4 regions of the Streptomyces sp. NPDC001219 genome follow, and region 2 is predicted to be linked to each of the others. Evidence: riboswitches for the same ligand, from Rfam matches in the RefSeq annotation. Region 2 holds a riboswitch; each other region holds the start of a gene.
The links. A riboswitch is a leader RNA that binds a small molecule or an ion and turns the genes downstream of it on or off. The one in region 2 is predicted to bind cobalamin.
Positions count from the first base shown of each region.

Region 1: it holds a riboswitch for cobalamin, as region 2 does, so the genes downstream of both, ACWC9R_RS21675 (prenyltransferase/squalene oxidase repeat-containing protein) here and ACWC9R_RS01590 (HoxN/HupN/NixA family nickel/cobalt transporter) in region 2, are expected to answer to the same signal.
Region 3: it holds a riboswitch for cobalamin, as region 2 does, so the genes downstream of both, metE (5-methyltetrahydropteroyltriglutamate--homocysteine S-methyltransferase) here and ACWC9R_RS01590 (HoxN/HupN/NixA family nickel/cobalt transporter) in region 2, are expected to answer to the same signal.
Region 4: it holds a riboswitch for cobalamin, as region 2 does, so the genes downstream of both, thiI (tRNA uracil 4-sulfurtransferase ThiI) here and ACWC9R_RS01590 (HoxN/HupN/NixA family nickel/cobalt transporter) in region 2, are expected to answer to the same signal.

Region 1 is NZ_JBSFJF010000033.1:75,630-77,823, forward strand. Features, by position in the region: gene ACWC9R_RS21670 (MBL fold metallo-hydrolase) at 1-601, shown strand, start outside; cobalamin riboswitch at 709-830, shown strand; gene ACWC9R_RS21675 (prenyltransferase/squalene oxidase repeat-containing protein) at 1,066-2,194, shown strand, end outside.
Region 2 is NZ_JBSFJF010000002.1:21,605-23,798, forward strand. Features, by position in the region: gene ACWC9R_RS01580 (MarR family winged helix-turn-helix transcriptional regulator) at 1-258, shown strand, start outside; gene ACWC9R_RS01585 (alpha/beta fold hydrolase) at 255-1,103, shown strand; cobalamin riboswitch at 1,171-1,417, shown strand; partial or broken gene ACWC9R_RS01590 (HoxN/HupN/NixA family nickel/cobalt transporter) at 1,416-2,194, shown strand, end outside.
Region 3 is NZ_JBSFJF010000006.1:96,649-98,842, forward strand. Features, by position in the region: gene metE (5-methyltetrahydropteroyltriglutamate--homocysteine S-methyltransferase) at 1-1,171, opposite strand, end outside; cobalamin riboswitch at 1,335-1,556, opposite strand; partial or broken gene ACWC9R_RS05685 (malate synthase A) at 1,779-2,060, opposite strand.
Region 4 is NZ_JBSFJF010000019.1:129,083-131,276, reverse strand. Features, by position in the region: cobalamin riboswitch at 678-896, shown strand; gene thiI (tRNA uracil 4-sulfurtransferase ThiI) at 1,068-2,194, shown strand, end outside.

The DNA of each region.
Region 1 (2,194 bases), on a different contig from region 2:
GGACCGCGGTATCGACCCCGGCGAACTGCTCGACCTGCCGGGCCGCCGGGTGCGCGCCATCTGGACGCCCGGCCACACCCCCGGCCATGTGTGCCTCCACCTGGAGGAGGCACACCCCTCGGCACGGGCCCCCGGCTTCGGCCGGCTGTTCTCCGGCGACCACCTGCTGCCCGGCATCACGCCGCACATCGGCCTGTACGAGGCCCCGGACAGCGAAGGGGTTCCGCCCGGCCCGCACGGGGCGGAGGGCGCCGACCCGCTCGGCGACTACCTCGACTCCCTCGAACGCGTCGGCCGGCTCGGCCCCGCCGAGGTGCTGCCCGCCCACCAGCACGCCTTCACCGACGCCGGTGGCCGGGTGCGCGCGCTGATCGCCCACCACCAGGAGCGGCTGGACCGGCTGCGGGCCCTGCTCCGGGAACCGCGCACCGTCTGGGAACTCGCCGTGGCCATGGAGTGGAACCGGCCCTGGGAGCAGATCCCTTACGGGTCCCGCAACATCGCCGTCTCGGAGGCCGAGGCCCATCTGCGCCGGCTGGTGAAGCTGGGGCACGCGGAGCCGGTGCCGGGGAGCGAACCGGTGCGGTACCGGGCGGTGTGAGGGCGGGCGGATCGGCCCGGCGTTCGGTGGGGCCTTCGGGTTGGCGTTCGGGGGCGGCCGCCCCCGGCTCGCGCCCTCAGACGTGGCTCGTACGTGCGAGCGAGTGCCCGGCGGGTGCCGGTTAAGGTGTGCGGGACAACTTCATCCGTACCCGATCGGGGGAAGCCGGTGGAAATCCGGCGCTGACCCGCAACCGTGAGGACGGCCCGTCCGTACCGCGCCGGCTGGACCGGCAGGGACGGCCGTACGAGCCGGAGCACCCGAGGGGGCACGACCAAGGCTCCCGCCACCGGAAACGTCCGCCACTGGGACGGCCCGGTGCGCGGCACCGTCGAGGTATACGGAGCTGAGCCCGGTGCCACCGCGCCCGTGATCCCCAGGGGGTCGGTGCGCGGGCGGCCGGCCGAGCGTGGCTGCGTAGACCGCCGCGACCCGACCCGAGAGGCACCGACCCGATGGCCCCCATGGCTTCCATGGCTTCCATGGCTCACCAGGCCCCCCTGACGCACCCCGTCGCCCTCCTGGCGCGCCGCACCGCCACGGCGCTGGCCGCCGCGGTGGTGCTGGGCGCGGCCGCTGCCCCCGCCGCGTACGCCGACGCCGCCCCGTCCACTTCCCCGAAGAAGCTGCCGGACGGCCTGCACGGCAGCAAGGACCCGCAGTACGACGGGGTCTGGCGGCAGTCGCTGGCGCTGCTGGCGCAGGACACGGTGGGGCTGCGGCCCGCGGGGTCCGCCGTGCGCTGGCTGGTCGGGCAGCAGTGCGCCGACGGCTCGTTCAGCGCCTTCCGTGCCGACCCCGGCAAGGCCTGTGACGCCAAGACCCTGCGGGACACCAACCAGACGGCCGCCGCGGTGCAGGCGCTGGCCGCGCTCGGCGGGCAGAGCGACACCGTGCGGAAGGCCGTGGGCTGGCTGAAGTCGGTGCAGAACGACGACGGCGGCTGGAGCTCGGTGCCCGGCTCGGCCAGCGACGCCAACTCCACGTCCGTGGTCATCGGCGCGCTCGCGGCGGCGGGCGAGAAGCCGGGGTCCGTGACGTCGAAGAAGGGTGCCAAGACCCCTGACGACGGGCTGCTCACCTTCCAGCTGGGCTGCGACGCGAAGGAGGGCGAGCGCGGCGCGTTCACCTTCCAGCTCAAGGGCGCCGCCCCGAACGCCGACGCCACCGCGGCCGCCGCGACCGGAGCGCTCGGCAAGGGCTTCGTCGTCGCGCCCGCCGACGACCGTGCGGACCGCCCGGTCAAGCCGCTGGACTGCAAGGACGGCGGGGGCGAGAAGACGGACAAGGCGGGCAAGGGCGACCTGGGGCAGGCCGCTGAGGGCGGCGCCGCCTATCTCGTCGCGCAGCTCGACAAGAACGGGCAGCATCTGCTGTCCGCGATGCCGGGCGCCGAGAAGCAGCCCGACGTCGGCAACACCGCCGACGCCGTGGTGGCACTGGCCGCCGGTGGCCATGGTGCCGCCGCCGCGAAGCCGCTGAAGTGGCTGGAGAAGAACGCGGCGGACTGGGCGAAGCAGAGCGGGCCCGCCGCGTACGCGCAGCTGGTGCTGGCCGCGCATGCCACCGGTACCGACCCGCGGTCCTTCGGCG
Region 2 (2,194 bases):
GATCTGCCCGCCGCCGACGTCCGCACCGCGCTGCACGTACTCGACCGGCTCGGCGAGGAATTCCGGCACCTGGCGAACGGCTCGCGCGTTCCACGGGAGGAAACCGACAGTCAGGGCAGCCAGGACAGTCGTGATAGTCGTATCAATGAAGGCAGTAACGACGGTAACGGCAGTATCGGTAACGACGGTACGTCGGACGGCCGCGGTGGCAGACCCGCCCCGGCCCCTCTCATGCACGAAGGACGGTCAGGGGAATGACGCGGAGAATCACCGCCTGGTCCGAGATCGACAACGGCATCGTGCCGGTCGACGAGGGCGAGCTGTTCTACGAGACGGCCGGCTCGGGCCCCGCGGTGGTGCTGCTGCACGGCGGCATGCTCGACCAGCACATGTGGGACGAGCAGTTCACCTGGCTGGTCAACTCCGGCCTGCGCGCGATCCGTTACGACTTCCGCGGGCACGGCCTGTCCTCCACCGTGACCGGGGACTACGCCAACCACGACGACCTGTGCGCCCTGCTGGACTCACTCGACGTCTCCAGCGCCGTTCTCGTCGGCCTCTCCCACGGCGCACGGGTCGCGCTCGACACCGCCCTCGCCCACCCCGGCCGGGTGACGGCCCTCGCGCTGGCCTCACCGGGGATCAGTGGCCGGGCCTTCACCGACCCCTTCGTGCTGGAGCACATCAAGGAGCAGGTGGCGGCGATCGGCACACCGGACGGCGCGGAGTGGTATGTCGAGCACTTCCTGCGGATGTGGGTGGACGGGCCGCATCGTGAGCCGTCCGCGGTGCACCCGGGCTTCCGCGAACGGATGCGCGCCTCGGCAGCGGCCAATGTGGAGGTCCATGCCGACGGTATGGGTGCCGGTATACCCCTGGAGGTCGGCGCCGCCGACCGCCTCGGCGAGATCCGGGTGCCGACGGTCGTGCTCGACGGCGATCTCGACAGCAGGGACATCTCCGCCAACGCCCACGCGATAGCCCTGACCGTCCCCGGCGCCCGAAGAGTCCGCATACCGGGGGCGGCCCATATGGTCAATCTGGAGAACACCCCGCTCTTCGATCACGAACTGCACGCCTTCCTGTCGTCCCTGGACTACTGACCCACGGCGCACCGCTGCCCTCCGGAGGCGGCGAACCCCCACACCCCTCGTGCCTCCGGGGTGGCCGCTAGAGTGGCCGGGCCGTGGTGCTCGGGAATCCGGTGACGGACCTTGTGGTCCCAGTCCGGAGCGGCCCTCGCCACTGTGATCGGGAAGTTTCCACCCCTTCCGCGGGCGCCTGACGCGTCCGCGGCGCCACTGACCGCAGCCCGCGGCCGGGAAGGCGGGGGTGGAGACGGGCACCCTCCCCCAGGCTGCAAAGGGGCAGGGTGGTAACCCCAAGCCAGGAGACCGGCCACGGCATCTCACGAAGTGATCCACGAGGTGCTGGAGCGTGACCGTCCGGATGGCCCTGCCCACCAATACTCCCAAGTCCCCTGCCCCCGCCGCGTTCCGCTGGCGCCGGCAGGACACCCTCCGCACCGCGGGCCTGATGGCCGTCATAGCCGGGCTGCACGTCGTCGCCTTCGGCGTGCTCTTCCTGCTCGTGGTCCCGAACCACTACGCCGTCGGCAGCCAGGTCTTCGGCGTCGGGCTCGGCGTCACCGCGTACACCCTCGGCATGCGGCACGCCTTCGACGCCGACCACATCGCCGCGATCGACAACACCACCCGCAAGCTGATGGCCGACGGCAAGCGTCCGGTCTCGGTCGGCTTCTGGTTCGCCCTCGGCCACTCCAGCGTGGTCGTGGCGATGGCGGCCCTGGTGGCCGGCGGCGCCCAGCTCGCCGGCACCCTGCTCAACGACGAGTCCCGTACGCACCAGATCCTGGGCACCGTCGGCACCACGGTCTCGGGCACGTTCCTCTACCTCATCGCCGCCCTCAACCTCATCGCGCTGGCCGGGATCTGGCGGGTCTTCCGCGGGCTGCGCGACGGCCGCTACGACGAGGCCGAGCTGGAGCAGCGCCTCGACGCGCGCGGCTTCATGAACCGCTTCCTGGGGCGGTTCACCCGCTCCATCTCCCGGCCCGGCCAGATGTTCCCGCTCGGCTTCCTCTTCGGGCTCGGCTTCGACACCGCGACCGAGGTGACCCTGATGGTGATGGCGGGCAGCGGCGCCGCGGCGGGCCTGCCCTGGTACGCGATCC
Region 3 (2,194 bases), on a different contig from region 2:
CGCGGTTCGCGGCGAGTTCGGCGGCGATGGTGTCGGTGCCCCGCGTCAGACCCCGGGCCAGGGTCACCAGCTCCGCGGTCTTCTGCTTGGCGAAGGCCAGCCAGCGCACGATCTGCGGGTCGATGTCGCGCTCGACGGCGGCGTCCAGCGGCACGTGCAGCAGTGAGCAGGACGCGGCCACGTCGACCCGTTCGGCCAGGCCGAGCAGGGTGCCGAGGGTGGCCAGCGACTTCTCCAGGTCGTTGATCCAGATATTGCGGCCGTTGACCACGCCCGCCACCAGGCGCTTGCCGGGCAGCCCGCCGACCGCCGCCAGCGCGTCGAGGTTGGCCGCGGCCGCGTCGGTGAAGTCGAGCGCCAGACCCTCCACCGGGGCCTTGGCCAGGACGGGCAGTGCGTCGCCGAGCCGGTCGAAGTACGAGGCGACCAGGAGCTGCGGCCGGTCGGTGAGGCCGCCCAGCTCGCGGTAGGCGCGCGCGGCGGCGTTGAGTTCGGCCGGGGTGCGGTCCTGGACGAGGGCGGGCTCGTCGAGCTGCACCCACTCGGCTCCGGCGGCGCGCAGGTCGGCGAGGACCTCCGCGTAGACCGGCAGCAGCCGGTCCAGGAGCGTCAGCGGCTCGAAGTCGGCGGCCACGCCGGGGGCGGGCTTCGACAACAGGAGGTAGGTGACCGGCCCGACGAGCACCGGCCGGGCGGCGAGACCGAGGGTGAGGGCCTCCCTGAGCTCGGCGACCTGCTTGCCGGAGTCGGCGGTGAAGACGGTGTCCGGCCCCAGCTCGGGCACCAGGTAGTGGTAGTTGGTGTCGAACCACTTGGTCATCTCCAGCGGCGCCACGTCCTGCGTGCCGCGCGCCATCGCGAAGTAGCCGTCGAGGGCGTCGGCCGCGACGGCGGCGCGGTGGCGGTCCGGGACGGCACCGACCATGACGCTGGTGTCCAGCACATGGTCGTAGTACGAGAAGTCACCGGTGGGCACTTCGTGGAGGCCGGCGCCGGCCAGCTGCTGCCAGTGGGAACGACGGAGGGTGCGGGCGGTCTCCCGGAGGGCGTCGGCGCCGACCGTGCCCTTCCAGTAGCCCTCGATGGCCTTCTTCAGTTCGCGGTGCTGTCCCTGGCGGGGGTAGCCGTACACGGTGGCCCGTGCTGCCGCGGCTGCGGGCTTCGCTGTCACGGAATTCTCCTTCGCGAATACGTGTCATGGTCCCGGGGACGGAACGAGGTACGCGAAGGGGTGACGGACACCCAGCGGAAGCACGGTGCGTCTGGCACGCACGGGACCGCCTGGTATGACGCCGACCCGCCCTCGAGGTCACCGGGATGTCCGTGCACGCGGGGGCGCACACGGGCAACGGGCAGGTCTTCGGACTCGCGGGCGCGCCTGCCGGAGACCTCCGGCGGGCACCTACTGGCCGTCGCTTCCCGGACGCGTGATCCAGTGCGTATGACGGCGTTCGTTCCCACTCACCGCTGCGGGGCAGTCCCGGATTCCCACCGGGTTCCCTCTTACGACGCGGCCCGTCTGGCGGACGGGGCGAACCTGTTGCCCGGCCAGCGTAGAACGCGGCCCCCGTATCGGACACCTCTGCCCACATACCGGAATGTGACATGAGACACCGGAGAGTGAGGGGCGGCACGGACGTGGCAGGGCGCGGAACGGCCTCGCTCTCCGTTCCGCGCCCGTACCCCGCAACCGCCGGGCCCCTCAGCCCGGCGGCGACCCAGGGCCCCTCAGCCCTGGTCGTAGGGGTGGCACCCGCGCCCGGCCGTACGGCCCGCGCTCATGCCGTGACCTCCGCGCGGCGCACCAGGTGCCGGGCGTAGGCCTCCGGGGTGAAGGAGGCCGGCAACTCCCTGGCCAGGGCGACCCGTTCGAACAGCGCACGGACCTCGTCGAGCCGCGCCCACGGGTACGCGGCGCCCAGCGCGGCGAGTTCGTCGTCCAGGAACCCGAGCACCGTGTCCCGGTCGACCGCGCCGTGCCGCAGCCACTGCCAGATCTGCGCCCGCGCGATCTCGGCGGCCGCCGCGTCCTCCTGCAGCCCCTCCAGCACCACCTCGCCCGCATCGGCATCGCCATCCGCTGGTTGGGCGGGAGGTCTGAGGGTGCGTTGGGGAACTTGGATGGACGGGGACGCTCGACGGCCTGCGCTGGTACCCACAGGACGCCATGGAGTGAGTTCTGCCGGGCCCGTGA
Region 4 (2,194 bases), on a different contig from region 2:
GCGGCCGGCAGAGCGAACTGTTCCAGCCGGTAGAGGACGGAGGCAGGAGAGCGGCCGAGTCTCTCGGCGAGCTGCTGCTGGTCCAACCCCTCGCGTACGCCGTCGACGAGCGTGGCGTCCTCTGCCTCACTCCAGCCACGGCCATGACGTGATTCCGGCGTCCCGTCCAACACACTCTCCCCTCCTCGCTCCTACACTGCGCGAAAGCAGTATGCCCACCGGATCTGACGCCGACTCTGGTGAACGTCGCGTGCAGGGGCCGCTCTCCAGGCTCGCCCCGAGGGGTGCCTGTGCACCGGTCTACATGCTCGATGCGGCGGTGGGACGTCTGCGCGCCTGGACGGCCGGTCCTTGCACCACTGTGGAGGCCGAGCTTCTTTCACTCTCCACCACAGAAATGGTGGTTGAGGAAAACTGCTGGAGATGCACCTTAAGCAGCCCAGCGCCCACATCGAGCAGCGGAAGTTAAAGGCTCCGCGATACCGGACATTCTGCGTGCTGAAAAACCGCACGTGCGGTAAGGCGCGTATTCGATGCCGTAACGCCCACAACGTACAGACCCTGAACCTACGGGTCAGCGGCCCTCTTCCTCAGAATACCCAATAGCCTCTTGAACCGGCCGTCCCGGCCCAAAGTGGACAGCCAAGGTCTGGTTCACTGAATGCCCGCCACCTTGTCTACCCTGGACCGGCAGCTGGTTCGCCCCGCCCGCCAGGCGGGGTGTCGCAAGAGGGAACCCGGTGGGAATCCGGGACTGCCTCGCAGCGGTGAGTGGGAACGATCGCCGTCATGAAGCACTGGGCCCGCGTGTGACCTGGGAAGCGACGGTCAGTAGGTGTCCCGTCCTCCGGGGTGTGCTCACGAGTCCGAAGACCTGCCACTGCTCGTGCGGGGTGCGATCACCACGCACGGTTCCACGCGTCCCGGTAGCGGGACCGCTGAGCGAGTGGTGTGTTCCACCCAGCCCTGCGCAGAGCGGGGACGGGCGGGCCCCCGCCCCGTTCGCGGCCCGGCGCCGGCCCTCACGACGACTCGCGAAGGAGAGTTTCGTGCCCGGCGAACCGAGCATGCCCGCCATCCCCTCCCCCAGAGCACCCCGCCCGAGCGGGCCCTGTGTCCTGCTCAAGCATGGTGAGGTCTTCCTCAAGGGCCGCAACCGGCATGTGTTCACCGAGCGGCTGCACGACAACCTCCGTGGCGCCCTGCGCGGTATCGGCGGTTCCACATGGATCAAGTCCGGCCAGAACGTGACCGTACTCGGCGGCGAGGTTCCCTTGGAGGACCTCGTGGAGCGCGCCCGCCGGGTGATCGGGTTCAACTCGGTGGAGCCTGCCCTGCGCGTTCCGAGCACCGTGTCGGACATCACCGAGACGGCTGTGGAGGCGCTGGCCGCCGCTCGTACGGAACGGCCGGGAATCAGCTTCGCCGTGCGGGTCAAGCGGCGGAACAAGAACTTCGAGATGACCTCCTCGCAGTTCGAGCGCTTTCTCGGGGCCCGCGTCCGGGAAGCCCTGGGCCCCCTGCCGGTGAACCTCTCCAACCCGGACGTACTGATCTCGGTCGAGATCGACCACAAGGAGAGCTACGTCTCCTGGAGCCGTCACCAGGGACCGAGCGGACTGCCCGTGGGCTCCAGCGGACGCGCCCTGGTACTGCTCTCCGGCGGTTACGACTCGCCCGTGGCGGCCTACCGGGCGATGCGCCGCGGACTGCACTGCGACTTCGTCCACTTCACCGGCGCTCCGTACACGAACGCCGCTTCGGTCTACAAGGCGTACGCCCTCGCCCGTGAACTCAACCGCTACCAGCCCGGTGGGCGGCTGCATGTCATCGCGCTCGGCCACGCACAGAAGCAGCTGGCCATCGCGGGGGCCGGCAGGCTCCAGGTCGTCGCCCAGCGACGGCTGATGGTCCGCGCCGCTTCCGCGCTGGCGGGCCGGACCCGGGCGGAGGCTCTGGTGACCGGTGACAGCCTGGGGCAGGTGGCCAGCCAGACCCTGGCGAACATGGCGGCCGTCGACGAGGCGGCAACCCTGCCGGTGCTGCGACCGCTGGTCGGCTGGGAGAAGCAGGAGATCATCGACGAGGCCCGGTCCATCGGCACCGCGGAGATCTCCGTGCTGCCGGACGAGGACTGCTGCAAGCTCCTCGCACCGCCCCGGGTCACCCTCCGCGCCGGGCTGACCGGCCTGCA